2 regions of the Holtiella tumoricola genome follow, and region 1 is predicted to be linked to the other one. Evidence: riboswitches for the same ligand, from Rfam matches in the RefSeq annotation. Region 1 holds a riboswitch; the other holds the start of a gene.
What was found. A riboswitch is a leader RNA that binds a small molecule or an ion and turns the genes downstream of it on or off. The one in region 1 is predicted to bind FMN.

Region 1 (15,567 bases):
GCTTCCCACAATCTTTATGAAAAATGAGAGTAGGATATCTGAGGTAAAACTATATATAAGAATGGAGTATAAGTAATGCCGAGGTAAAAACGACGTACTTAGGAGGTAAAAATTTATGGCTAGATGTATATACTGTGGAACTGAATATAACTTATCAGAATCAGATATTATTCCGGATGCATTAACAAATGCAAGAATATTAAATAGAAATGTATGTAAAACTGAACATAATAATAAATTTAGTGATTTGTTTGAATATAAGATAATTAGTGAATTGGCATTTCTCACTAATTCATTAGATATAAAATCAAGTAAAAGCAGTTCATACCCTAAGTATGAGGCGACATATAATATTGCTGGGTTGGAGTATCCAGTAAAGCTATCTTCCGAAACTCAATTGTTTAGGGGAAAAAAGCTGAGGAGTAAAGATGGTAAGCATCTTATGGGATTACTAAGTGATATAGAGGATATTGCTGAAGATCCAAACAAAGTTGAACAAATTGATATTAATAAGCTTGAGATTGAAGAGAAAATACAAATTAATACTAGTATTTTTTATAGTCAAGAAATGTTTAGAATGGTTTCAAAAATTGCATATGAATGGTATTGCTTAAAAAATGATATAAGTGATAAATATGATGACTTTATGGATATAATCAACTTTATTACTCATGGTATTGGACATCCTGTATATATAATTGAAGATGCGGGGATTATAAATTATTTTAGGCAAAATACAATATTTGCAAGCCATTGTATAATTGGGTACTTAAGCCAAGATAATAATGTGTATGTGTTATTAAGCTTATTTGGTGCAGCTTTATATAAAGTGAAGGTATGTAAATTTAATCCACAATTATGTAAGAACACTTGTATGCTACAGGAACTTACAATCAACAGCGAAAGAAAAGAAATATTATATGGAAATCCAGCTTCTTTATTACATGATGTTCAAAATAGTTTTATCCCTAATAAAATAATAAATGGAATTACAGTAATGATACCAATAAATCCTTTAGATACCTCACTTCAACAAAAATTATTTCTAAGTAGTATATATCAACTTATGGAAAGTGGACAAGTTGTAGAAACTAGAGAACCTACAAAAAATAGCCTAGGTATTATAATGAATAATATTGAATATCTAATGAATCAAAGTATCATTCATAAAAAAGCATTAAAAAGATTTGTTAAAGAGCATATAATAGATTCAAAAGAATCTATTATATTAAACCCAGAAGGTACTAAAAATAGAAATGTCTTTATGTTCTATATAGTTTATTTAATTGGTAAATATTTAGAAGAGATAAAAGATATTAAGCAAATCAATCAATTAATTGAGGGACACCTTGGTAAACAAAATAGTGAATATATTATTAATGATGATTTTAGTGTAAAACTTAAAGAGCGTATTTTAAAAGATAAAGATTATAGTGTCGTATTAACCCAGGGAGCAAGACTAATTATGGATTGGTAATAAGCAAGTGATAAATAAGTTTTATAAGAGAGGACTCCATCGTTATTAGTGTATATATTTAGCTTAATTTATAATGTGAAAGTAGGCATTAGATAGATTGAAACTGGATGATTGGATCCAATGAATGTAGATAAGAAATTAAAGAAGCCTGTTCCCACTCCCCTACTCTTAATGAATGTAGGGTAAAGAATACCATGAGTAAAGCTGTTTTCTGGGGGAGTGCTTATGATGAAAGAATAATAAGAAATGAAGTTGATAAAATTCAGATTTATGTTGCATATATTCTAATTTCCTGCACAGGTGAAATATAGGAGAATAGGTCATTATGGAATGATTGAATATATAGTATAAATTTTCGCTTTTTGGTTTAAACCAATTGAATTCGATAGTTTTAACATAGTGTTTATGTTAATTAAAGAAAAGGACTTAGGAGGAAGCTCTTTTTGATAATAGATTATATAATTAATAATCAGCTGTATATTGATAAAGCAACGTATATAGCAATAGTAGGAAGCCAAATTGCTATATACGGTATTTTAATGACCTTTTATCAGTTTGTAGCCTCATTTCAAGGTAACTCAGATTCAGTAACTAAGTATTTGGGGGTTAATTTAACGGAGTATTTTGTAAAGAAGAAAGTCTCATCGTTTAATTTAATTGTTTCCAGACCCTATTTTTATATTTTGTTTATATTAGAAGTTTTATACAAACCAATACTTAATATATATGATAATTATTTTCCAGAGAATCTAATATGTATTTTGAACTTTTTATGGTATTCATTTGTGATTTTTTATTTTGTAATATTTATAATTTTATTTTGGCAGTGTACACAAAGCATTTTAATCTTGAAAAGAATATCTCTCCCTAAAAGAAATGGAACAATAATTCGTGATATTAATAGAATCTTTCTAAAAAAAACATTGAAAGAACGCATGTCGATTAGAAGTATAGATTTGTTAAAGTATGATATGAGATACTTAAAAGAAGCAATTAAAGAAGATAATAATCCTAGAATGCTGCAAAGCCTATATAATGATTTAATAATTGAGATTTTTGATTCGTATATTAGTAATAAAAAGAAAGAGATAAATATAATAATTGAAAAGAAAAAAATTGTAAAAAATCAAGTGGAATGGGTTTATAATGCCCAAATGGAATGTGATTTATTAAAAGAAATTTATAATGAAAACTATTTTATTATTGATGAAGAATTAAAAAAATATATATGCGTATTACATCTAAACTTAATAAAATTACTTATGATAAGAGCCAGTGCAGAAGGATGTGAACATATTAACCAAGAATTTTATCCTCAGGAATTATTTGTATTTGGTGAAAAAAATAGCTTATTAGACTGTAAAGATTGGGAAGAACTTACTATCAATATTTTTAAAAATTCAGATTTAGAAATCAAAAAACAGCTAATAAATAGTTTATATAATGGATATTGTAGTACTGGAACTATGTTCCAAGAGTATTGTAATCAATGTATTTTACATCTAATTCGTATGAATATAGATGAGATATTTTCTGAAAATAAGTCGCAGAACGAATTTGCCCAGATATTTGGTAATTTGATAAGAACAAAGGAATTCAATAATTATTATGCAAACATAATACGCAATAAGCTAATATCATATAATGACAGAGATGCAGTAGAAATGGTTAAATTACTTAATAAAGAAAATTGTACATATGTATTTTCGTATATAATAATTTACTATTCAATATATAAATTCAGGTTTGATTGGGAGTATATCAATATAGCCGTAATGAAAGCATTATGGAATAACCATGGTAATATGAATGAAAATTATGATAAATTAATAAAAGAATTTAAGGAATCTAATATAGAACATCGATTTTCAAAAAGCATGTATGATAAACTTATTGAATACCTTCAAAAACCATTGACTGGTTCATTATTAAATTCTATATATGAAGAAGATATTATTAATATGTTTTATATCACAATCATAAAACTATGTGTTCTTGAACAAAGCTACAATGATTATGAGAATAAAGCTAATGATTATCCACTAATTTATTTTATCAATGAACTTTCAAATTATAATGAATTAATACAGCATAATAAGGTAAAAGAAATGGTCCTGAATATGCAGTATAGATATTTTGAAAAAATAGAACATATTCCTCAAAAATTAAATATTTCTCTTAGAAATTTATTACTTACAAATATAAATATTACGTCAGAGTTTTTATCAGTAGAACCTCGATATACTTACAATAATAGTATTGGACAGTATGCGTTAATTAAATTATCAGAAGCGAAAGAGAGAAATATTATTCCAAAAGAATTGATTAGAAAAGCATATCTAGCAAAAAACATATCTATTGATGGATATATAGATTTCTTAGATAAAGAATGTCATTTATGCGGGTGTGATTTAAACTATGTTCAGAAAGAAAAAATGAAAGAGTACTTATTAAATATTATCTGATGAAAACTACTTATCTATAAGTTAGATAATTTTTGAAGTACAAAACCATCTTCTATCTTGTTTTCTAAGTATTATTATACATAATTAGCATAAATAGTAATTATAAATGGAGGAACTGCACGTTGGATAATAAAACATTAATTCATATAGATACTTATGATATTATGCAAAATGATTATAGAATTGATCCCTCAAAAATAGTTGAGAGCATTATAAGTTATGATAGATTAGTTTTTCAAATTGGTAATCCTAAGATAACTATAAATAAAATAGTAAATCTATTTTCTACGGATATTCTTGAGGAATACATAAACAACAAAATTATTACATTTTGCCAAACGAATAAAGAATATAATTTAAGTACTGGTGGACTTGGTAACTTTATAGTACCAAACCCATTCATATATCATACTGAGAATTTAGACAAAACATCATATAGAGATGAGGCTATTCTAGAAGAATATTTATGGAAAGCAATCGATGATATTGATATTAGCCAAAATAGGAAAAAGAATTTAAACAAAGCAATACTAGATAATTTGTTCATAATACCATCAGATAGAATTAATGAAAAATTGTGTTTGCAAACAGTTCTAGAAGAGATTAATGATATACAGCTTGTGAAAAGAATTATTGAAAAAAATAAAATTTACTTTAATAAGAAATATTTAATTGAAGAATTAATATATACAGTTACATTAACTGATAAGGGGTTTCATTTTAAAATCAATAAGGAGGATTTTGATGAAAAAAATACGATTTACACCATCTTGTACATTATTTTAGCAATATTAATATACACCAACATTTTCATGAATTCTTCAAATATTCTAAGTTCTACTGGAGTATGGGTTGATAGAAGTACTTCAGATGTAATAGAAAATAAATTTTCAAGAATATTGACACATTATGATAAAAGTAATGAGGTATTCAAATATTTGATGACAAAAGAAAGAGTACCTGATATTGGCGAATTATATAAAAGAGGAAAAATCAATTTTAGGGACATAGATAAAATTAGATTAAAATCAGAAAATTTACGCAAATTAATAGGGAATTTAAATCCTTCGGATAACATTGAGATTTATAATCAATATCTTGATTTTGTGCAAAGCAATATTTCACCAAATGAAACTATACCAATTAAATTATTAAGGTTCTTAATCTTTTCAGTAACTGGTAGTTATTTGGGAGGCAATTTAGGAAATGCAATTGGCGGAATAGTAGGGAATCTTATTGGTAGTTCTTTACCTTCAGCTTTTGATTCATTCTTATTGCCTCATTTGCACTATAGACCTATTCAATATATAAGATTTAGTGATATTAAAAAAGATTTGTAAAGTGTAGAAATATATTTTTAAAATATTTTGTTACATTTATTTTGACTCTAAATATACTAAGAAAATAATATGTCGAATAGTATCATACCTTTTAGGTTCTTCAAACAATGAGCTCTTAAAGAAATTGAATATTTGGAAAAATTGCATAATTGAAATAGTATGCCTAGTTTAGATACGAGATTTTCAGATGCAAAAGATGAACTTTGCCAACACACAGTAATGACAAAATTGCGGTTGAAAAGCTTTGAGACGCTTTTGAAAGGTTAAAAACATATTTTTTAGACTTTAGAAAAAAAGAAATCTATAAATAAAATTATCAAAGATATTGCTAGCAATAAAAAATAATATATAGATTTATATGAAAAAGAATTTATTGAATTTACTGCGATAGGAAATAACTTTAAAATTTGCCATCATAAAATTAACAAAATAGATATAGAAGATAATAGGCATTATGGTTATTTCTATAAGCGTTGCCTGTCGTTGATTTCATTTGTAATTCAATATTTGGGCGATTAACTGTTTGGAGGGAAACATAATGGAATTAAAACATCTTATTATAAAGAATTTTAGAAACTTTAAAAATCTGAATATAGATTTAACAAATAGAAACATTATTTTTGGTCTTAATGATATAGGGAAAAGTAATTTTTTAGCAGCATTACGTTTTCTGCTTGACCGTAATTTTCGCAAAAATGGGTTTATAGATTCAGATTTTTACAATAAAGACATAACCAAAGAAATTATAATTACACTTGAAGTAAAAGTTTCTGATGAAGAAGATGACGAAGATAGCAAAAAAATCTTTAAAATGATGAAGGGTGCTATTGATTCTAAATCCGATACAGTATTTTTTCAACTTAAAACTACTTTTGATAGCGAGAAATCAGTAGGAGAACCAACGATGTTTTGGGGAATAGATGTTAATGATCTTGAGGACATTCCAAGTAGACAGTCGTATTTTGAAATTGATAAGTACATCAATGTTATATATATAGATTCATCAATTAAGCTTGAAAGTACCTTTAAACAATATTCTAGGGAGATATTTAGAAAAGAATCGTCTTTAGAAGCTGATGAACGTAAAAAACTAGTTAATAATATAGATAAATTAAACACATGTGTATCTAAGCTAAATGCAATTAAAGAACTTAAATCTGATTTAGTTGAAGAGTATAAGAAATTTCGAAATGAAAAGGGGTTTGAACTAGCAATTAAATCTGAAATTGAGATTGATAATCTACATGATAAGTTGACTCCATATATATTGGATAATGAATGTAAAACATATCCTACTGCTGGTGATGGTCGAAAAAAAATATTATCTTACACATTATTAACACTTGAAAATAGAAGAAAAGAAGATGAAATGATAAATGTGTTTCTTGTTGAAGAGTTGGAAAATCATTTACATAGATCTATGCAATTGTCTCTTTCATATGAAATTTTTTCGGACAATTTATTTAGGTATTTGTTTTTAACAACACATTCATCTCTTATTGTAAGCCAGATGGATCAAGTAAATCTAATTAAATTAGTTAAAGAATGTGCCGTTGTTGGTAAGTCGTTTGCATACTCTGTTCCAAGTGATTATAAAAAATTAAAACAAAAACTTAATCAGAATTTAGCAGAAGCGATTTATGCTGATGTTGTTCTTTTAGTAGAAGGACCATCTGAAAAAACATTATTTGAAAGAATTTTGTACGACAAATGTGAAAGATATGAAAGCCTTGGTGGATATATTCTCGAAGTTGAAGGTATTAATTTTAAAGAGTATTATGATGTGTTAATTGCTTTAGGAATAGATGTGATTATAAGAACTGATAATGATTTGAAATTGTATGAAAAAACAAGTAAAGCAACTCTTTTAGGAGTAAATAGATGCTTGAATTTATTAGGAAAAGAAACGAAGCCTAATATTATTATAGATAATGTTTCAAATTATAAAACAAATATATCTGTCCAAATCGATAAGAAAAGAGAGGTTTTTGACCAAAAATATCCGAATATGATTAAAAACTTTACAAAGAAGAATATTTACTTATCACGGGTAGACTTAGAAAATGATTTATACGAAGCTATACCTAATGTAATGGACGATTTGTCAAAAGAAAACAATAGTTCCATGACTGGAGTTGATTATCTTCAAACAGCCAAACTGAAAAATATGATTAAATTATGTCAAAAATTAAATAAACAAAACGTTAATTCTATATATAATCATGATAGGTTTGAGTGCTTGAGAAAGTTGGTGGAATTATGTTGCCAGTAGATAAAGAAACCAGGGAAAAAGTTTTAGACTGTAAAGGAAATATTGTTATTAGTGCTAGCGCAGGAACTGGTAAAACTTATACAACAGTAGCAAGAATATTAAGGGATATAGAGAATAACAAAACCTTTAGAACCTTTGCTGCAATTACTTTTACGAGGAAAGCAGCTAAAGAAATTGCAAATCGTCTTGGAATAAATCGAGATGATGGTTTTGTGGGTACTAATGATAATTTTGTCTGGACTGAAATCATTCAACCCTTTATGTATGATGTTTATGGCCGTGATTTTAAAAAGAAAATAAATCCAGATTATGGTGATGCAAACCAAATAGAAACTTTTGATGAAGGCATTGAGAAAATTCGTGAAACTGGATTTATGTGTAAATTTAGTGATAATCATAAGAACTTTGCTTTTCAATTGGCTTTAGATATATTAAAAAAATCACATTCTGCAAGTAGATATATGAAATCAAAGTATTTTAGAATATATATTGATGAATATCAAGATAGTGATATAGATATGCATTCGTTTTTTATTTATTTATGTGATGAATTAAAAATACCATTGTTTGTAGTAGGTGATATTAAACAATCAATATATGGGTGGCGTGGAGCATATTGTGATGGCTTTAAAGGTTTATTTGAAAAGGATGGCTTTAAATTGTTTAAGCTGTGGCATAATTTTAGGTCTAATAAGGCTATACAGAATTACTCTAATATTTTTATGGAATCAGTTAGAGAACAATATACTAGAATTGATTTTAATGAAGAGGTCATTTTATATGAGTATAATAATCAAAATGATTCATGTAGCTACATAAAAAAATGGATTGATGAAAGTAAAAAATGTGCGATGCTTAGCTTTAGCAATGCCGATGCAAAATCCTGGAGTGATTATTTAAACCAAGTTGGGATGAATTTTGTTTATGTTCCACAATCACCTCTTGATGATACAAGACTTGAAAGTGAACACATTTGGATTGCTAGAGGAATTGCCAACTATATAATGATAAAGAGATATAGTGAGTATGATTTCAAAGATGAAATTCCAATTCCAGATGACTATAAAATATCAATTCTGAAAAGCAAATTAAAAAATATTAGCGACAGTATAGAAAAAAAAGATGATTTTTTTAAGGCAAGTTACGAATTGTATTCATATCTTAGCTACAATGAGGTAACAGAGAGAGTAAAAAATGAAGTAGAAAAACTTTATGATACAGTAATAGATGAGGAGTATATTCCAAGCTACAATTCCGAAAGTTATTTATTAACAAGTGGAACTATACATTCGTCTAAAGGTTTGGAATTTAGTCAAGTAATTATAAATGCAGGTAATTACAATTTCGATAATGATGGTATAAAATATTTGCATTATGTTGCTGTGTCAAGACCTGAAGATAGACTGTTAGTTTTATCTGAGCAAGGATATTATGCAAGAAGGTATTTAGGATACATAGATGAAGCAATTAGTGATTTAAACAAAATCGGATATGAAGTTGTTAGAGATGACATTATAAGTTTAGTAAAATAGAAAGTTTACAGCTGCAAAATATAATAGAATCAAAGAATTGTGCCCAATAAAGCTTTCAAGTAAGGCACAATTTGAAGGGGTAATTGTGTACAATATTAACATTAGATAAGATTGTGCACGACTACTGTGGCCTAAGTAGAATAAGCTGTTGGAAGCAGACATTAGAGGTTTAAAATCCAAATCTCAAGATTTATAAGTGTTTATTAAAGAGATACCCATCCGCCAAAGGACCATCAGCTTTCTACCACATCATTATTGTCTACTCAAGGCATGTGGAAACTATTGCTTATTTAGTTAAGTAATTCAACGGTTGTAAGGTTTTTAAAAGTATTATTGGGTAAAAAATGGATAGATTTAAATAATAAAAAGGATAGAATCAATCTACCCTTTTTATTATTTAAATGATGGATAAAGACTTATAGATAAGCAAGTATTTGATTTAATAAGGAGTTGGCTTGAAGGATATCTTTTAAAAGTGAAAATTGAGTTAAGGAGTCTTCAGCAATTAAAAATTCATTAATTTGATCTTTAATAAATTTTAAATAATCACTTGCAACAACTAAGGTTTGAAGTTTGGAATTTTGTTCTTTTTCAGATGAACTATTAATGGTTTCATGAACAAGTTTATTAGAGAAGTTATCAACATTACCTGAGTAAATAGAGAGTTGGCCAATAAGCTTATCATTGCTTTTTTGAGTCGTATTATTGGAGTAGCCTTTTTCTAAAATACTGAGGAGCTGTTTTTGATTCTCTCTAACAGTTTTGTAATACGTATCAATGGTTGTATCGAGCGAATTATTTTGTGTAGCAAAAGTCACAGAAGAAAGGCTCAAACAACATATAAAAATACCTATAAGGATGAAAAAATAATGCTTGTTTTTAAACATAATGGTACCTCAATTTTAATTGATTTTTAAATATATTATCAACCATCAAGACATTACATATGTAGATAAAAATAGATTTTATTTAAAATAGAAGTTATTGACAAAATATGAGAAGACTGATATGATTACATTAATTGAATAGAACATCTTCAGGGCAGGGTGCAATTCCCTACCGGTGGTATAGCCCACGAGCCGTAAGGCATGATTCGGTGTAATTCCGAAGCCGACAGTAAAGTCTGGATGAAAGAAGATAGATTATAAATGCTTTTTTTTGCATTTTCTTTTAGTATAGTATGCTCTGGAATGATTTTTCATTTCAGAGTTTTTTGTATTTAATACAAATGTGGATTATTACTAAACGCTTAAAAGCTATTTATAGAATTGTTGAAATGCCTTGAACCTGTTTTGTTCAAGGCATTTTTATTTTGGAGGAAAAGTGTATGACTGACCAAGAGTATATGACACATGCTTTGGAACTGGCTCGAAAAGGTTGTGGTTTTGTAAGTCCGAATCCTATGGTTGGAGCTGTGATCGTTAAAAATAATAAGGTCATTGGGCAAGGCTGGCATGAAAAATATGGACAGCTTCATGCAGAAAGAAATGCACTGGTAGGTTGTAAAGAATCCCCTCATGGTGCAACACTCTATGTCACTCTAGAACCCTGTTGTCATTATGGAAAAACACCACCTTGTACAGATGCTATTTTAGAGAGTGGTATCACAAGAGTTGTAATCGGAACACTTGACCCTAATCCACTTGTATCTGGAAAAGGTGTTTCAATCTTACAAGCTAAGGGAATTGAAGTGTTGAGCGGTGTATTAGAAAAAGAATGTCTAGAACTTAATCAGGTATTTTTTCATTATATCAAAACGAAGACGCCTTATGTGGTCATGAAGTATGCCATGACTATGGATGGAAAAATTGCAACTTCTACAGGTAAATCAAAATGGATTACAGGAGATCAAGCAAGAATACATGTACATAAAGAACGCCATCGCTATACGGGCATCATGGTAGGCGTTGGGACAGTAATTGCAGATAATCCTATGCTTACGTGCAGGTTAGAAAATGGATGTAATCCGATTCGTATTATCTGCGACACCCATTTAAGGACACCTTTAAACGCTCAAGTGGTAGCAACAGCTTCTAGTGTAAGGACCATTATTGCAACGTGTTGTGCGGAAAAGGACAGATACATGCCCTATGAAATAGCTGGATGTGAGATTTTACTTATTCCTAAAGAAGATAATCATATTGATTTACAAATATTGATGCAGCAACTAGGCATATTAAAAATCGATAGCCTTATTTTAGAAGGTGGCGGGACACTCAATGCTTCCGCTATGCAAAGTGGTATTGTCAACAAGGTGCAGGCTTATATTGCACCAAAGTTATTTGGTGGTGATGAAGCAAGGACACCTATTGGGGGTAGCGGTATTGATGAACCAACTTATTGCTTTAAACTGAAAAATCAAAAACTCACATGGTTTGGAGAAGATTTGTTATTAGAAAGTGAGGTGGAATATCCGTGTTTACAGGAATAGTCGAAGAGATTGGTAAAGTACAAGGCATACAGAAGAGAATGAAATCCTCTATCCTTATGATTACCGGGAATAAAATCTTTGAAGACTTGAAGATTGGTGATAGTGTATCTACGAATGGCGTATGCCTTACAGTGTCAAAGTTAGGGAATTGTACTTTTTATGCAGATGTGATGAATGAGACACTTTCTCGTTCTGCATTAGGAAACCTTACCATTGGAAGTTATGTGAATTTAGAACGTGCCATGGCGAGTAATGGACGATTTGGAGGACATATTGTTTCAGGGCATATTGATGGTACAGGAAAAATTGTATCTATTCATAAAGATGATAATGCTATTTGGTATACCGTACAAACGGATTCTAAGATTATGAGATATATCATTGAAAAAGGTTCTATAGCCATTGATGGCATCAGCCTTACAGTAGCAAAAGTAGAAAAGGATCATTTTAGTGTTTCAATCATTCCCCATACAGCAAAAGAAACCATACTATCTCTAAAAAGGGTAGGGGAACTTGTGAATCTTGAAAATGACATCATTGGTAAATATATTGAAAAGTTTGTTACTCCCCAGAGTAACATTACAGAAGCATTCTTATTAAAACATGGATTTTAGGAGGGTAATATGTTTGAGTATCATACAATACCAGAGGCTTTAGAGGCATTAAGAAAAGGTGAGATCATTCTTGTAACAGATGATGAAGATCGTGAAAATGAAGGTGACTTTATTTGTGCCGCTGAATTTGCAACAACACAAAATATTAATTTTATGGCTACCTATGGCAAGGGGCTCATTTGTATGCCAATGGATGAAGCACTTTGTGAAAAGTTAGGACTTCATCAAATGGTAACCAACAATACAGATAATCATACAACAGCTTTTACAGTGTCTATTGATCATGTGGATACAACAACGGGTATCTCAGCAGCTGAAAGAAGTATAACAGCATTAAAAGCCATAGATGAAGAGGCATGCCCAGAAGATTTTCGTAGACCAGGACACATGTTCCCACTTTTAGCTAAGAAAAATGGGGTGATTGAACGTAATGGTCATACAGAAGCGACAGTTGATCTCATGAAGTTAGCAGGATTAAAGCCATGTGGGCTTTGCTGTGAAATCATGAGAGAAGATGGACATATGATGCGTACACCGGAACTCATTGAATTTGCAAAAGATTGGAATATGAAGTTTATAACCATCAAAGCACTGCAAGAGTATCGTAAAAGATTTGATCACCTTGTAGAGTGTATGGCAACACCTAAGCTTCCAACATCTTATGGTAATTTTAGAGCCTATGGCTATGTGAATAAACTTAATGGAGAACATCATGTAGCACTTGTTAAAGGTGACATTGGTGATGGAGAAGATATACTTTGTCGTGTTCATTCAGAATGTTTAACAGGAGATGTATTTGGTTCTTCACGTTGTGATTGTGGTGATCAATTAGCTACTGCAATGAAACAAATTGAAAAGGAAGGTCGTGGCATTCTTCTTTATATGCGTCAAGAAGGCCGTGGCATTGGATTAATAAATAAGTTAAAAGCTTATGAACTTCAACAAGCAGGAATGGATACAGCCGAAGCCAATGTTGCTCTTGGTTTTGAAGAAGATTTGAGAGAGTATTATATTGGTGCACAAATTCTTAAAGACTTAGGCGTCAAAACCATGAGACTATTAACTAATAACCCAGATAAAGTTTATCAACTTTCCGATTTTGGAATCAAGATTGTAGAACGTGTATCTATTGAAATAGAGGCGAACGAACATGATGCTTTCTATCTTAAAACAAAACAATGCAAAATGGGTCATTATTTAAACATACATTAATAAAAAATTAAGGAGATTAAAAACATGAAAATCTATGAAGGAAAATTGGTATCAACAGACATTAAAATTGGAATTGTAGTCGCAAGGTTTAATGAATTTATTACAAGCAAATTATTAGGTGGTGCAGTAGATGCCCTTACACGCCATGAAGTCAGAGAAGAAAATATTGAAGTGGCATGGGTTCCAGGGGCTTTTGAGATTCCACTTATTGCATCTAAAATGGCAAAAAGCAATAAATATGATGCAATCATCTGCCTTGGAGCAGTGATTCGTGGTAATACAACACACTATGACTATGTATGTAGTGAAGTTTCAAAAGGCATTGCTAGTGTTTCTTTGAGTAGTGATATTCCGGTTATGTTTGGCGTAGTCACCACAGAAAATATTGAGCAAGCTATTGAGCGTGCAGGTACAAAAGCAGGAAATAAAGGTTTTGATTGTGCAATGGGTGCCATTGAGATGGTGAACTTAATAAGAGAAATAGAACAATAAGCATGCTGAACTTAGTATTTGACTATGATGGCACACTTCATAATAGTATTGAAATCTATGCACCAGCATTTAGACTGGCCTATAAGGAATTAGTTGAAAAAGGATTTGTAGAGCCAAGAGACTATTCAGATAAAGAAATAAGCTATTGGTTAGGGTTTTCAGCAGCTGAAATGTGGCATACGTTTATGCCCACATTAGAAGCATCTCAAAAACAAAATGCTAGTATGAGAATTGGCAAAGAAATGATTGGGCTTATCAAAGAAGGTAAGGCTAAGCTCTATCCACACGCATTAGAAATTTTAGAACAACTTAAAATAAAGGGTTATAACCTTATATTCTTAAGCAATTGTAAGCGTGCATATATGGAAGCACATATTGAGGCCTTTCAATTAGAACAATACTTTACTGGATTTTATTGCTCAGAAGATTATGGCTTTATACCAAAATACGAAATCTTTAATGTGATCAAGACACGTTATACAGGTGACTTTATCATTATTGGTGATCGATTTCAAGATATGGAGATCGCTCAAAAATATCAACTTGAATCAATAGGTTGTTTATATGGTTTTGGTGATGAAAATGAATTAGAAATGGCGACTTATAAGATACATAGTCTAGATGAAATAGAGCAGACGATTTGTCTATTAGAGTATCCCATTAGAGATCATACAAGCGTTTTTATAAAGGAGTAGCGAAGGCTACTCTTTTTTTGATGTTAATTTATTTTTGGCTATACGACACTATACTACACAAAATGCCCTATAAATTTGTTACAATACTACTATATTTTCAGATAATGCTTCAACTTATTTATAAGGACAAGAAGGAACTGGGGGATAGCCAATGTTAAAAGTATTTTTAGTCGAAGATGAATTTGCTGTACGCGAACGTATGAAAAAGAACATGGATTGGGAGGTACATGGGTTCTGCTTAGTGGGAGAAGCAGGAGATGGGGAATTAGCTTATCCTATGATTCAGGAATTACAACCAGATATTTTGATTACAGATATTCGCATGCCTTTTATGGATGGACTACAACTTATAGAACTCATAAAGCCAAGTATGCCTAAGATGAAAATTCTTATTTTAAGTGGCTATGATGAATTTGACTATGCAAAGGAAGCCATTCGTCTAGGTGTAACGGATTATTTACTTAAGCCCATTACATCTAAAAAGCTTCTAGAATCGCTAAGTGAAGTAGCCAATCTTATTAATAAGGAAAAACAACAAGAAGCGCACTATGAGCAGTGGCAGTTTGAAAACCAAGAAAAGCTTCAACTTGCTAAAAAGAAGTTTTTTTATGATTTAGTAACGGGTAGGCAAGGTATTCAGGCATTGATTGAAAAAGCTAAGGAATTGGAGCTAGATTTAACAGCCACAGCTTATAATATTATGCTTTTTAAAGTCTCATTTATAGACAAGTTATCCCTAACAGATGAAGAAGCTTTAAGACAAACCTTAAAAAACTATTTAAGCTTACAAAAACAGCTATTAGTATGTGAACGAGATGGGGAGGGCTATGCCATTTTATTAAAGGGCTCAGATGGAAATCTATCAAGTTTAGAACAAAATCTCATTACTCAAATTTCTGAACTTTTAAAAGCCTATCCTATTATGCATTATACATTAGCACTAGGAGAAAAAGTCAGTAGAATGAGTGAAATCCCTCATGCCTATGATACAGCAAGCCAAGCTTTAGCTTATCGTTATCTTCTGAATGACACACAAG
Region 2 (15,567 bases), on a different contig from region 1:
AAACTTTCAATACCATCTAATACATCTTGTAATTTGCCTTCATCAAAACGTAATCTTTTAAGCACTGGCATAGCAATATTTTGTGCTTCACTTACTTCTATATCCTTTTGATTGGCTGCAAAGATTGCTTCTTTATTGGCCTTTAATGCTTCTTGAACGGCAACTAATGCCTTTCTTTTTGCATCGCCATCTATTGCTTGTAGCATAATAGAGGCTTCACGTGCCTTACTTGCTGATTCATATATATTCATCGTCCTAACACCTTACCTTTTCCGAGTATGATTTAATGCTATTCTACACATCCTAAATGTGAAGGTCAATGTTTTTTACATTTTTTGCAAGGACGCTTATTGAGATGATGAGAAACAAAAAAGCTCCCACCTATCTAGGTTTACTTCGCCCTAGGGTATGGAGCTTTTTATTCTATATCTTACTTAAGCGTTTACTAATCTATGACCTTTGGGTGATTTTTCAATACGTATATGCATTGCATTTCTTAAATACTCCATGCTACGTACTTGATTAATGTGTCTTAAGCTATCTGTTTTTGCTACTCTCTCAATCATTGGAAGAATAGCTTGTTTTTCTTCTTTGGTGATTTTGTTTGTTTTGCAGTGTGCATTAACAAACTTTAATGTCTCAACAATTTGATCTACTGTTATCTTACTTGGGTCAACAAGTGTATAAGTAAAGTCTTTACGACGTTTCCCTTCTGGGTAAGCTTGTTTGAAGAACTCCATAAAAGGATCTGACTTTTGAGTAATCTCCGTTGGGCGATATTTAATAAGTGTCTTGTTAAGCTCAGTCTTTAAATAAACAATAGTATTAGGCTTTACATTTGCACTCATTACTTCAATGGCATCATAAATTTCTTTATAAAGTTTTTCTACTTCTTCTACAGCTAAACCTGCTTTTGCTTGTTTTCTTGTATCATCTATAGCCTCAAGTACTGCCTTTTTTGTTGTAAGAGGCTTCTTTTCCATTTGTTCCATGTGCTTCCTCCATTTATCATGCTGTATCTTCTATTATATACATAAAACGTTCTTTTTATCAAATTCTATCCTACCGTAGATGAAATTTGCAAAATACTAATATTGGAATTTACAAGATCTATTGTATCTAATCCTATGTTTTGAACAGTAATTGTTACTGTTTTTCCTGCTTTTACTTTTACAAAATAGCTGACCCAACCACTATTATAATGTGTTTTATCTTGTGTATTTTGTGAAACAATTCTTGCATCAGTAATAAATTTATCTACTACCAAAGCAAATATAAGACCTTGCCCTACTATATTATCTACTCCATCTACAGCTAAATCAACTTTATAAATTCCTTCAGCAGATAAAACTATTTCAGGTGTATCATTAGTATGAGTGATACTTGTTCCACTCCCACTAATTAGATTTCCGTAATTAATACTTCCATTGGGTGCTACTGAAGAAGTCGTACCTGTAGACCTATAAGTAGCACAGTTTGTAAGTTGAATTGTACCTCTTGGACCTTGTGGACCTGTGGCTCCTTGTGGGCCTGTGGCTCCTTGTGGGCCTGTGGCTCCTTGTGGACCTGTGATTCCTTGTGGACCTATGGGACCTTGTGGGCCTATAGGTCCTTCTATACATTTAGGGCAACAGCAATAACATTCTTCATAGCAATAATTATTTTGCTGACAATACCTTCTCATATCTACTCCTCCTTTTATGTTTATACTCCATTCTATGTTTTTTGCTGTTTTAATGATAAAAAATAATCTCTTAAACTGTTTTTTTATCATTAAAGCATGTTTTTTATATTTTGGTGCATTCTAATTACTAACTGAATGACAGACTAGAAGGAGGACATTTATGTCTCAAGATGCAAAAAAACAACTTACACTCCTATCTCTTGTACTGATGATTTTTACATCTGTATATGGATTTGCTAATATGCCAAGAGCCTTTTACTTAATGGGTTATGGTGCGATTCCTTGGTATTTAGCCGGTGCGATCTTCTTCTTCCTACCTTATGCTTTTATGATGGCTGAGTATGGTGCAGCCTATAAACATGAAAAAGGTGGAATCTATTCTTGGATGGCAAGTGCTGTAAATCCAAAATTTGCTTTTGTCGGAACTTTCATGTGGTATGCTTCTTATCTTGTGTGGCAAGTAAACGTTTCTACTACTATATGGGTTCCTCTATCAAACGCTATATTTGGTAGGGATATGACTCAAAGTATGAATTTCTTTGGAATGAGTGCAACGAAATGGCTAGGAATCCTTGGTGCCATTTGGATTTTATTTGTTACTTTTATCTCAACACGTGGACTAGATAAAATCAAAAAAATTACCTCTGTAGGTGGTTTTGCCGTAATGCTTTTAAATGTTATTTTACTTATTGGAGGACTTATTGTACTGGCTCTTCATGGTGGACGATTTGCCCAACCTATTACTGATGGCTTAAAAACATTTACTGTATCTCCAAACCCAGCTTATCAATCTCCATTATCTATTATTTCTTTCTTGACTTATGCTATTTTCGCATATGGTGGTATTGAAGCTGTCGGTGGTCTTGTTGACCAAACTAAAAATGCTGAAAAAACTTTTCCTCTAGGTGTAACCATTTCTGCTATTGTTATTTCTGTTGGATACTCTCTAGGTATCTTTATTATGGGTATCTTCATTAACTGGGGTAATATACTTTCTCTTCCTTCAGTTAATACAGCAAATGTAACTTATATTGTTATGGAAAACCTAGGTTACACTTTAGCAAATGGCTTTGGATTATCTGAAGCTGCTAGCTTAACAGTTGGTGCTTGGGTAGCTCGTCTTGTAGGACTTTCTATGTTTCTTGCCTTAACTGGTGCGTTCTTTACTTTAATCTACTCACCACTTAAACAATTAATAGAAGGTACACCTAAAGAACTTTGGCCAGGCCGTATTGCAGAAACAAAAGATGGTATGCCCGCATATGCTATGAAAATACAAGCTACTGTTGTCGCTATTCTTATCTTGCTTATTTCCTTTGGTGGTGACAATGCATCTGCATTATTTAATAAGCTCGTTACAATGACCAATGTAGCAATGACTATTCCTTATATGTTCTTAGCGATTGCCTTCCCATTCTTTAAGAAAAAAGATAACATTGTTAAACCTTTTACTATTTATAAAGGTTATGGTGTTGCTCTTGTAGCGTCTATCATCGTTACAATTACTGTTGGTTTTGCAAATATCTTTTCTATTATTGAACCTGGACTTGCAAAAGGATATTGGATAGATACACTCTTTGCCGGTGGTGGACCAGTACTTTTCGCTATTGTTGCCTTATGGCTTTACTATAGCTATGAAATGAAACAACGTAACTAACACTTGTCACATTTTGTCAAGTAAGCTATCATAATAGGAGAATCTAATTTTTTCGAGGTCCTAGTTATGAAGAAAAAAGCGAAACCTATTTGTCAGTTACACACAATTTTAGATGAACCTATTGCAGAATTAAGTCTTGAAAAATTAATTGGTAATCAAGAATCTATCAATACAGATAGTATTACGATTAACAAAGATATTTTACAAGCTCCTACCTCACTCGCCGAGATTTGTGCTACATTAGAAGCACTTGACGATGAAAACTCTATGGAAAACTTTATTGATAAATTTAGTAGTGCAACCTTTACTTCTTTAGATGAACTTTTAGCAAAACATACAACTCAACCTTATGAGTTTCAAGTAAAGGCTGCAACAAGTGAAAAGCTCTTCCAAGGTCTAGAAGGACTTTTTGATGAATAAATAAAAATACCTTAGTAAAGTGTGTCATACATCTTTACTAAGGTATTTTTATTTATTCATTACGTAAGGATTTTAGCCTTTCAATTTCTCGCTTATGGATATCAATACTTTCTCCACTTGTTTTCTCATAATCTTCTTTTAAGCACTGTACAATACGTTCCCTATCTTTAATAGCTGCTTCATAATCTCCCATTCTCTCATGCATCTGCGCCAGAGAGTGCAACCCATCTGTAATACGTGGAGATTCTTGTATATTAAAACACGTTTCATAATCATTTAACGCTTCTTGAATCATGCCTATCTTCTTATAGCGATCTGCTCTTGAGCAGTAAGCCTGCCATGTATTAGGATGTTCTTCTACTGCTGCATTCCACAGTTCTTTTGCTTTTTCTAAGTCACCTTTGCCATATGCCACATCTCCGATATACATATTGGCTTGATAATTATTTTTTACCTTTCTTATCTGTTCAATATAAGGTACAGCTTCTTCATAACGTTCATCATCCAATAAGTTTTCAATGATTGCATAAAGTCCAAGAAAGCTATTTGGATTCTTCTCTAAAAAGGTTTTGAAATACTCAATTACCGTAAAATGATTATCATACCATTCATCACCACAAACACCTCTGTTTGCTTCTAAATAGGCACACCATCCACTTTTATTACTTGGCTCTAAATCTAGTACTTTTTTTGCATATTCAGATGCTAATTCGTGATCACTGTGTGCTCTATGATTATAAAGACAGGCTAGATTTTCATATGCTCTTACATTGTTTGGCTCTTGTTTGAGCACCCCTTCTAAAAAACGAACTGCATGATCAAAGGTCTCTGTTTTTATCCTTCTCTCATTCCAATACATATTTTCAATACGCTCAAATTCAGTTTCATTAGGTAATTGAAATAATTCATCTATAGTAATACCAAAATAAGTTGCTAACTTAGGTAATAGAGCAATATCTGGTACACTCATTTCAGTTTCCCACTTTGAAACTGCCTGAGGCGATACACCTAAGTAATTTGCTAGCTCTTCTTGCTTTACATTTTTCTGTAATCTTAAGGATTTGATTTGCTTACCTATATTCATTACGCCCCTCCACATTCAACCTTTAGTAGTTTTTGATTTGATGTATCAGCTGATAATGCTATTATAAGGATTATTTTCTAAGGCTTCAATGGAGGCATATTTGATTGTAATCTACCCTTAGTTGAATAAAAAAGGCTTTTAAGTCATTCTACTTAATAACTTAAAAGCCTTTTTACTATGCTATACTATAGCTATATTTAATTAAACTACAAGGGGGATCTATATGCTAAGCAATGACTATAGTTTATTTTTTATACTATGTGGTATTCCTATCTTATTTTCTCTATTTGCTTCTGATAAAACAATCTTATTCATCTTAAACAGTAGATTTCACAGAGATTACCCACATAAAAATATAAAGAAGTACTCTTTATTTAAACGTATAGAACTTTGCTGTATATCTCTGATTTTAGAGATTGCTGTAGCCCTTCTTATGACATATCCTAACTTCGATATTAATTACTATGCTTTAGTTATTATCTTCTTTATAGCTATAGAATGGCTTTTAGAAGTTAAACTCTTTGGTCCTAATTAATACTATAGGCCATTAGGATAGCATCTTCTGTTGGTTTCGTATAATAATTCTTTCTTCTACCGATATCTGTAAAACCTGTTCCTGTATAGAGATTGATAGCAGGTGTATTACTTGCACGTACTTCTAGTATAAGTACTTCTAAGTTTTTTTCTTTACCATATGCAATCAGTCCATCTACAAGCTGCTTCCCTATACCTTTTCTTCTGCCACTTGGGCGTACTGCAATATTGGTAATCTGTCCTTCACCTACTACATCCCACAGACCTGCATAGCCTAGTACTTGTCCCTCTTCTTCTGCAATAAGATAATAAGCTACTGGATTTTCAAGCTCTTTGGTTATGGATTCTAGAGACCATGGTACGCTAAAAGAGTCTACTTCTATAGCATAAATTGCTTCAATATCCTCTTTTGACGCTTTTCTAATGACCACTTTGTTCTCTCTCCTCTAGCTCTCTTTCTGCTTGGCTCTTTCTAAGATAGATTGGTACAAATTCATCTGCATCTACCATTTCACCTTTTTCAAAAGCTTCACAAGCTAGCTGAGCAAGTACACTTGCTCTTTGCATGTGTAAGAAACTTGGTGCAAACTGGGCTGCGTCTCCCATTACATCTGTAATCTTACCTTTAAGCACATCTACACCATCACCTAAGAAGATGGTCTGTCTTCCTGCAAGTTTCTCTAATAACTCATCGATTTCAACAGCTAAATGGTCACCTTCACGCTCTAGTGTTCCATTTTTCCATTGGTAAATCCCAGTATAAACTTGATTTCTTCTGGCATCCATAATTGGGCAAATCACTTCACTTGCAAATGAAATATTGTGTGCCATAACATCTAATGTAGGTATCCCAATAATAGGTACACCAATAGCAAGTGCCATAGCTTTTGCTGTTGCTACACCAATACGGATGCCTGTAAATGACCCTGGCCCACTTGTTACTGCTACTGCATCTATCTCATTCATTTCAAAACCAATTAAGCCTTTAAGATGTTCAAGCATTGGCATAATGGTTTGAGAGTGTGTAAGCTTATGGCAAATATAGTATTCACCTACTAATTTATAATCACTAATATATGCTACACTTCCTGATAAACCTGAAGCATCTATCGCTAATATATTCATGTATTCACCTACTTCATTGTAATTTTTCTATAATCAAAACCTTGTTCTAAGTCTTTCTCTATTGTAATCCATTTTGCTGTATCTGGGATAGCATCTGGTACATTGTTTGCCCATTCTACTAAGCATACACCTTCTCCAAAGAAATAATCTTCGTATCCAATCATCTCTAACTCATCTGGATCTTCAATACGATACATATCAAAATGATATAATGGCATTTCGCCTTCATATTCTTGTACAATTGTAAATGTTGGGCTTGTAATATGTTCTGTAATCCCAAGTCCAGTTGCAAAACCTTTTGAAAAAACAGTTTTACCCACACCTAAATCCCCAATGAGGCAATAAATATCCCCTTTCTTGGCATTCTTGGCGATTTCATAACCTCTATTAAAAGTTTCTTCTTCTGATAAACTAATCCATTCCATAGGGGTTTCCTTTCTTTATGTCATTAAGCATTATTTTAATACTGTTTGCTATAACTTTCAACTCTTTACGCCCTTTTATGTATTCAAAGTATAACTGAATGACATTTATTTTATGCATATTTTAAAAACTACGGCACATACTAAGTTTACATCAACAACATACAATTTTGCTTTCACTTATTCCTCTCCCTTAACCTCATAGACAAAAAATGGCACTTAGCTTATTGCTAAGTGCCATTTTTATTTGCTTTGTTTTATAATTTATTAATTAGATTTTTTGAGTGATAAGTATCTAAGTGCTGGTTGCATTGCTTTAATAATAACAGCACTTACTATAGAAACAATCACACCTTTAATTAAGTTAAATGGGATAATTACAGTTAATACGAATGGTAATTTTTCAACTTCTAATCCGTATAATGGGATAAGAATGAAGTAGTTTGCAAATGCGCCTACGATTGCCATGGCAACTGTACCTAACCCTAAACCAATGATTATTGTCTTAAAGCTTTTGTCTTTTTTTAGCATAAATGCTAATGGTAATAAATAACCAAGACTTACTAATAAGTTAGCAAGTTCACCTACACCACCTGTGTAAGAGTTAAAGAACGCTAAAGCATTTTTAATAACTACTACACCAAGACCTACAAATGGCCCTACAACAATACTTCCTACAATAGCAGGTAACTCACTAAAGTCGATTTCTAAAAATGTTGGGAAAGCAGGTAATGGGAATTTAAAGACTCTCATTAAGATAAAAGCTATGGCACTTAGAAGTGCAACTTTGATAAGCACTTGTGTGTTAAATGATTTTTTTTGCATAAAGCATCCTCCTGAATATAAAAAAGCAACCCATTCATTCTTAGGGTTGCCGTTTTTTGTATAATCATTGCATACTTTATGAAATATTTCTATATAAGAAATAATACTCTCTATTAGATATGCTTACATGCAACTCTTCTACCATCCAGACTTTACTGTCGGTTTTGGAATTTCACCAAATCAATACATTACTTCTAATGTAGTCGCGGACTGTCACCGCCGGTCGGGAATTTCACCCTGCCCTGAAGAATTAAGTTAGCTTCTTTATTTAATTTTATGAGCTTATTATACCCCCCTATACTACAAATTGCAAGTATAAGGCTTATACTTCTTTTAAATTTTAATCTTATATATTTTTCTCATAATAATTATTCTTTTATTTCTTTTTCCTAGTTGATTAACCTTTTTATTAAGTCATATACTATAACTAGAGTACATTTATCAGGTTTCTATTTAATAACTAGGAGGATTTTAATGATGAAAGAAAAGCTTATTTGCCCAGATTGTAATCAAAAAGAAGTAGAAGAAGTTAATGCTTGTGGTGCAAGCAATTATTTTTGTAATCACTGCAAAAAACTGATCTCATCTAGCCGTGTTAAAGAAAAAAATAATCTTGAAGAACGTAAATAACATAAAAGGAGCTGCTACATTATAATGTGACAGCTCCTTTTTCTATCTATCTAATTATCTAATGGCTTTTCTTTCTTGGTGAGATTATAAGATTTACTACAAGTAATACACCTACCAAACTAATTCCCATAAGGATATAAGTTGCAACTTGCCAGCTTGCCTGTTCTGCAGTTCCTAATATTACAGGGCCACAAGCAAATACACCTATATAATAAAACAGATTCATAATCGCAATGGTATAACCGCTCAAACTTGCTTTCTTAGCCATTGTAGGTGCAATACAAAATAACGCTGTTATGGTAAATCCTCCAAATATAGCTACTAAAAGGGTATGTAAAATATAAGTTGATGGTCCTAAGATAGTCGCCATATAGCTTGTTCCTATTAACCCTATAAAACCTAATAATGCAGTCAGTAATGGCTTCCCTGTTTTGTCCACAATAATTCCACATAAGATACAACATGGTATACCAAATAGCCCATTAAGTCCTGCATAGAAATTGGCTGTTCCAGCATCTAATCCATAGAATCCCATAAAAAGTTGAGGATAAGTCGTAACAAATGTGAATAATACAAATGCTACACATCCTCTTGCAAGTGCTGCACTCCACAGTCTACTATTTTTCATTGCTTCTACTAATGAAGACTTTTCTTGCTTGTTGTCTTCATATTCTTCTTCTGGTACCTGGATAAAGCCCCAAACGAGTATAAAGCAAATGACACTCATTCCTGCTGTAATGAACCATAAACTTTTTAAACCTAAGCTATTTGTAATACTTAAGCCTACATTCATCATTACAAATGATCCAAGCGCTGCAAATGTATTAAACATTCCCAAGGCTGATCCTGCTTTTTCACCAAACCACGCTTTAATCATTGCAACCCCTACTAGGATGATCATTGCAAAAGCAATACCTTCTATAGCACGACTTATTAAAAGCACACTATAATGATTGGTTAATCCTCCTAATACATTCCCTACTAATAAAGATACCATTAATGATAATAATAACTTTTTAGGCCCTAACTTATTCATAATTGCCGCACTTGGTATTGCTAATATAATACCTGCAACCGTAAAGATAGACATCAACCATGATGCTTGTGATAGAGAGATATTCATATTGTCACTTATCATCCCCATAATCGGTGGTACCTTAAGCTGGCTAATGGCAACTGTTATCGCACAGAAAAACAGTATGCCAAACATACTCCACTTATTTTTCATTTGTTTCCTCCCAAGTCCTTTTTCTCTGTATAAATCCTTCCGTAGTTTATAATTTTTAAGCCTTTCATTGCAATAACCTATGTATATTATTTCTAATGTGGTTAAAACTCTATAAGATAAGGAGGTGTATACCAATGCGTATTCCAAAACATATAGCTGTTATCCCAGACGGCAATAGACGCTGGGCAAAATCCGCAGGTCTTGAGAAACATGAGGGCTATAACCACGGGTTAGACCCTGGACTTCTCTTTCTTAAACTCTGCAGAAAGTATGGAGTTGAAGAAGTTACTTACTATGGTTTTACAACTGATAATTGCAAACGTCCTAAAGCACAGGTTGAAGCTTTCTCTAAAGCTTGTGTTGAAGCAGTAAAACTTATTGAAGATGACAACGTCTCCCTACTTGTTGTAGGAAATACCGAGTCAGACTGCTTCCCACCAGAACTACTCCCCTATACTACACGTACCCATTCAGACAGTGGTGATATAAAAGCAAACTTCCTTGTCAATTATGGATGGGAATGGGATCTTGGGGCTATGCATACTGATACTAAGAATCGCAAAAGTATTTATGATTCTCTTCGTTCCAAAGATATTTCTCGTATTGATTTAGTTATCCGTCTCGGTGGTCGCTCTCGCCTTTCCGGCCTCTTACCAGTTCAATCGGTCTATGCAGATATCTTTTGTCTCGATGATATGTGGCCTGACTTTAATGAAGATCACTTTTTAGCAGCCCTTAACTGGTACAATGGACAAGATATCACACTAGGTGGATAAACAAATAGAGGAGCTTATCTAAGCTCCTCTTAATCTAACATTAACTATATAACAATTTTTTATTATGTCTTTTTACTATGCTACAATTTCTTCATTACTTGTAGCTTCTTTTCCTTTAAAGCCATACATCCAATTCCCTTTTAAGTAATAAACCAAGAAGAATAATGAGCTTAACGACCATGTTAATGGATATGCCCAGAATATTACTTGAATATCATTGATAAAGTGAGTAGCTACTGTTACATAGATAACCCTTATCACACACCAACATGTAAGCATAACAAGCATTGGTACAATAGACTTTCCAGCACCTCTTAAAATACCTGCAATACAATGTGAAAAGGCAAGTAAGAAGAAGAAAAGAGCAATAGTTCTTGCTTGTAATGTACCATAAGCAATAACTTCCGGATCTCTATTAAATAGGCTAATTAACTGCGGTGCTGCTATAAAGAAAAGTATACCGATGGTTTCTGCTAATAGCATAGATGTAAGAATTCCAAAACGTGTCCCTTTTTTAGCACGTTCATATTTTCCTGCTCCTAAGTTCTGTCCTATAAATACGGTCATAGACATAGCAAAGCTTGTAATTGGAATAAATACAAAACCCTCTATCTTAGAGTAAGAACCACACCCTGCTACTGCTACTGCATCAAAAGCATTTATATTAGACTGTACAACGATATTAGCTAGTGCAATAACTGAATTTTGCACACCAGATGGAATACCAAACTGTAAAATCTGTTTAAGCATATCCATATGTACAGCAAGCTTCTTAAAGCTTATTTGGTACACCTCATTGGTGCGCATTAAATGACGGAAAGCTAAAATTGCACTTACAGCTTGTGCAATAACAGTTGCTAAAGCTGCTCCGCCTATACCCATTTTGAAGACAACAACAAATAATAAGTCTAATACCACATTAGTAATAGAAGAAACAATAAGAAAATATAAAGGTCTCTTACTATCTCCTACTGCTTGGAATATCCCACTAGCAGCATTATACATTACAATAGTTATAATCCCAGCAAAATAAATACGTACATAGGTCACAGCATTTTCAAATACTGATGCTGGTGTCCCCATAAGTTTTAGAATTTGTGGTGCTAGGATAGATCCTATAATAGTAAGTCCAATTCCTGAAATTAAGGCAAAACAAACAGCTGTATGAATTGCTCTTTCTACATTCTTTTTATCGTCTGCCCCAAAATAGCGTGAAATTGCAACCCCTGCCCCTGAGAATACACCTCCAACTAATCCTACTAGTAAAAAAATCAATGAGCCCGTGGAGCTAATCGCAGCAAGAGACTCCTTCCCTAAAAAGTTTCCTACAATAAGTGAGTCCACAATATTGTATAACTGCTGAAATAAGTTTCCCAAAAAGATAGGAACTGCGAAGGTTATTATTTTTTTATAAATAGAACCTTCTGTCATTAACATTACATTTGACTGCATTTTTCAATCCCCCATGTAGTTTGCATGATCTTGTTTAGTTTAAGTTTTTATAAAAATTTTTACACTAATTACTAATTATAGATTATATATAATTTTTTACAAGAGTTACCTGTCCCTGTTTAGCTCTAAAAAAAGGCACTCCATGATTGAAGTACCTATCTTAAGCTATATTTTATTTTTTATTACATTATCCCTCTACTTCATCTAAACTTTCCATAATCTTAATATGTGGATATGCTTTAAAATCTTCTTTAGTTGTTGTCCCTGTTGTTACACCTGCAAATGCTACACCTGCATTTTGTCCAGCCTGTGCATCAATATAACTATCTCCCACATAAAGGATTTCACTACTGTTTGCTTGGAAATATTCAGCTGCTTTAAGAATACCCTCCGGGCTTGGTTTAGCTTCTTGTACATCTTCTCTTCCAATAATTAAATCTACTAAATGACTTACTTCATATACTTTTAAAGTATCTTCTATTCTATAACGATATTTAGTTGAAATAATTCCTACTTTATGCCCTGCTTCTTTTAAACGTCTAAGCATTGGAATTGTTTCTTTATAAAGTGTTGTATGAGCTGTCATTACTTCATCCGCTTTAACTATGTATTCCTTTTCGTACTGATTAAGTAAGTCTTCATCATCAGACTTCACTAATACTCTAAATCCGTCTTTAAGTGTCAAACCTATTGTACGTTTAATGGCATCATCTGTTATATCCTCAATACTATAGGTATTTAAAACATGTCTAAAGCACATCAAAATACCTTTCTCTGAGTCTGCTAAAGTATAATCAAAATCAAATAAATAAATGTTATACATGATTAATCTCCTTTTTATTTCTATATCTCTTTTAGCATATACCTGCTTTCTTATTTATACAATTCCCTTTGTATATTGAATTTCATTTCTTATATTAAAAAGATATGTCAAAAGAGTTATATTAACCTCTTTCATATTTTATTACATTCTTTTAACTTATGTTCATTGTATCATATCCCTTTATTTCCAAGATGGCTACTTATTGGGAACTTCTTTTTGCCTTCTTTAATATATTTATAATAATACACTAAGTAGGAGGTAAATAAGATGGAAATTAGTTTATGTATGATTGTTAAGAATGAAGAACATGTACTAGAAAGGTGTCTAAAACCTATGTCACATCTTGTTGATGAAATTATCTTAGTAGATACTGGTTCAAATGATCATACTAAAGAAATAGGCGAAAAATATAATGCTAAAATTTATGACTTTGACTGGTGTGATGATTTTGCCAAGGCGCGTAATTATTCTTTTGAAAAAGCAACTAAAGAATATATTATGTGGCTCGATGCGGATGATTATATTTTAGAATCTGATATAGAGAATTTAAAAATCTTAAAGGCTCATTTAGATCCCTCTTTTGATGTAGTAAATATGCCTTATTCATTAGTACGAGATGCGGACGGAAATACAATCATCTCTCTTCGTCGTAATAGAATTGTTAAACGAGAAAATGGCTATAAATGGATTGGAAAAGTACATGAATACTTAGCAGTATATGGCCATACTTATCACTCTGATATCTATGTGAGACACGATAAACCCCATCCACATACAGATCGCAACCTAAAAATTTTTCGAAAAATGCAGGAAAATGGTGAGATATTTTGTCCAAGAGACCTTTTCTATTTTGCAAATGAACTCTATTATAATCATCTAATCGATGAAGCAATTACCTATTATTTAGATTTTCTTGAAACCAATGCATGGATAGAAGATAAAAAGACAGCTACACTTAACTTAGCTCGTTGTTATGAGATTAATCATCAACTAAAAGATCAACTTGATATTCTTCTAAATTCATTAAAATGGGCTAAACCTACAGCTGAAATTTGTTGCTTAATCGCTGACAACTTTTTGGAAAATACTCAATATGAAACTGCTATCTTTTGGTATAAAACAGCTATGACTTGTATTCCATCAAAAGATGCTTTATCTTTACAGAATAAAGACTACTATACGTGGATACCTGCTATACAGTTGTGTGTATGCTACTCTCGCCTTAATGATTACTACACAGCATATTATTTTAATGAACTTTCTAGTCAAATAGGAGGAGATAAGAATAAAACCTCTTATAATAGAGAATACCTACTCAAAAAACTTGAAGAAAATAAAATTCCTATTCCAACCTTTAGCACTCAACTTCTTGACGCTCGCTTTATCATTTAGCTGCTGACGCACAAAAAGCTAACCTAAATCGCCCCTCCCTCTTATTAATCTGGGCAAATTTAAGTTAGCTTTTTGTGTGTCGTTTATAGATTTAAAATAAGCATTTAATGCTTGTTATAAGTATTCCTCTTAAGTGTAGCCTTATGACCTGCCTTATATAACCGTTTTTGATCAGGAACCTATAGGTGAAAGGGATGAATAGCATTTATCACTGCAAGGGTCTGATAAGAGACTCTATATCAAGGAGCATCTGCTACATTACTTATGATTTTTACTTATCTTATAAACATTGTAGGTCACTTAATCTATAAATCTACACAGTATTTCTCTTTTAAAATTATTATAACACTAAAATTTTACTCTTTTTTTCACTTTATCCCCACACGTTTCTCATTTCATATTATAATCATAGGTATAAGTTTTATCATTCTGTCTATTAATCGCAAAGGAGACTTACTTATGACTCATATTTTTGCAAGTACTAACCCAAATAAACTTCAACATGCCTCTATCGCTGCTTCACCTAGTATAATGGGAAATCTTCAAGGTTGTCGTATTCCTTCATTACTTTTAGCCAAACCAACATCTGCAAATAACCACTATACGCTCATTGCTGTTAGTGATATTGGTAATGATAGCGCTGATTGGGGAAAAGTTGAAATCGGTATGCGTAGAAGCTTCGATAATGGCCAAACTTGGACAACTCCAGTAGAAACCATTTTATCTCTTCCAGCTCATCATGCACCACAAGATTATCAAGATTGGCATTCTGCCTTCTATATTGATGCTGTTACAACCCAAGCAACAAATGGTGATATTGTTATGCTTGTAGATATGTATCCTGAATGTAAAGGGCTCCATGCTCCTGATTATTTGGAGCAAGGAAGAGGCTATATACGTATAGGCGATGTAGATTATCAATGTCTCTATACAGCTCATTCTTCTGATGCCTATACTATTCGTGAACAAGGTTGGGTCTACGATCCAGAAGGAAACCGCACACACTATTACGTACCACAGCACCATGATCCACAACATCATTATACAACTATGGGTGATCTTTACTATGCGCCTAATATAGATCATGCTGAATATCTTGATAGCTACCCACCTCTTGTGCCACAAAATCCAGTACATACTACTCATGCTCATTCAGATATCTATGTGGGTAATATTTATCTTAACTATGAAATGCCTACATATCATTTAGATGCTCCTGAATTTGTACAAAAACGTCATGTCGCTCCACCTGAATCATTATATGAAACTTATGAAACAGATCCAGCTCCATTACGTGTCCTAATTACTTCTTATCTTTGGGTTACTCGTAGTAAAGATCATGGTAAGACTTGGTGCCAACCTTATGACATTACACCTCAAGTTAAAGTAGAATCAGATCTCACCTTTTTAGGTACAGGTCCTGGTACCGGCCTTACATTGCAACATCAAAGAGATACAGCCAAGAATGGCCGTATCCTGATGCCAGCTTATGCACTAGGTAAAGCTACTGCACTC

Region 2: it holds a riboswitch for FMN, as region 1 does, so the genes downstream of both, PBV87_RS00510 (ECF transporter S component) here and ribD (bifunctional diaminohydroxyphosphoribosylaminopyrimidine deaminase/5-amino-6-(5-phosphoribosylamino)uracil reductase RibD) in region 1, are expected to answer to the same signal.

Annotation. Positions count from the first base shown of each region.
Region 1 covers NZ_JAQIFT010000040.1:6,602-22,168, forward strand. The annotation lists gene PBV87_RS08890 (hypothetical protein) at 116-1,477, shown strand; gene PBV87_RS08895 (hypothetical protein) at 1,921-3,942, shown strand; gene PBV87_RS08900 (hypothetical protein) at 4,065-5,282, shown strand; gene PBV87_RS08905 (ATP-dependent nuclease) at 5,821-7,554, shown strand; gene PBV87_RS08910 (UvrD-helicase domain-containing protein) at 7,545-9,086, shown strand; gene PBV87_RS08915 (hypothetical protein) at 9,503-9,904, opposite strand; FMN riboswitch at 10,115-10,229, shown strand; gene ribD (bifunctional diaminohydroxyphosphoribosylaminopyrimidine deaminase/5-amino-6-(5-phosphoribosylamino)uracil reductase RibD) at 10,414-11,517, shown strand; gene PBV87_RS08925 (riboflavin synthase) at 11,502-12,131, shown strand; gene PBV87_RS08930 (bifunctional 3,4-dihydroxy-2-butanone-4-phosphate synthase/GTP cyclohydrolase II) at 12,141-13,343, shown strand; gene ribH (6,7-dimethyl-8-ribityllumazine synthase) at 13,368-13,835, shown strand; gene PBV87_RS08940 (HAD family hydrolase) at 13,838-14,530, shown strand; gene PBV87_RS08945 (response regulator) at 14,682-15,567, shown strand, end outside.
Region 2 covers NZ_JAQIFT010000006.1:627-16,193, reverse strand. The annotation lists gene PBV87_RS00560 (glutamate-5-semialdehyde dehydrogenase) at 1-251, opposite strand, end outside; gene PBV87_RS00555 (hypothetical protein) at 435-992, opposite strand; gene PBV87_RS00550 (hypothetical protein) at 1,058-1,684, opposite strand; gene yjeM (glutamate/gamma-aminobutyrate family transporter YjeM) at 1,845-3,341, shown strand; gene PBV87_RS00540 (hypothetical protein) at 3,408-3,761, shown strand; gene PBV87_RS00535 (helix-turn-helix domain-containing protein) at 3,814-4,845, opposite strand; gene PBV87_RS00530 (hypothetical protein) at 5,069-5,380, shown strand; gene rimI (ribosomal protein S18-alanine N-acetyltransferase) at 5,373-5,810, opposite strand; gene tsaB (tRNA (adenosine(37)-N6)-threonylcarbamoyltransferase complex dimerization subunit type 1 TsaB) at 5,800-6,504, opposite strand; gene tsaE (tRNA (adenosine(37)-N6)-threonylcarbamoyltransferase complex ATPase subunit type 1 TsaE) at 6,513-6,929, opposite strand; gene PBV87_RS00510 (ECF transporter S component) at 7,194-7,751, opposite strand; FMN riboswitch at 7,881-8,005, opposite strand; gene PBV87_RS00505 (YfgJ family double zinc ribbon protein) at 8,226-8,381, shown strand; gene PBV87_RS00500 (MFS transporter) at 8,440-9,609, opposite strand; gene uppS (polyprenyl diphosphate synthase) at 9,744-10,385, shown strand; gene PBV87_RS00490 (MATE family efflux transporter) at 10,461-11,837, opposite strand; gene PBV87_RS00485 (HAD family hydrolase) at 12,025-12,660, opposite strand; gene PBV87_RS00480 (tetratricopeptide repeat-containing glycosyltransferase family 2 protein) at 12,928-14,052, shown strand; gene PBV87_RS00475 (sialidase family protein) at 14,512-15,567, shown strand, end outside.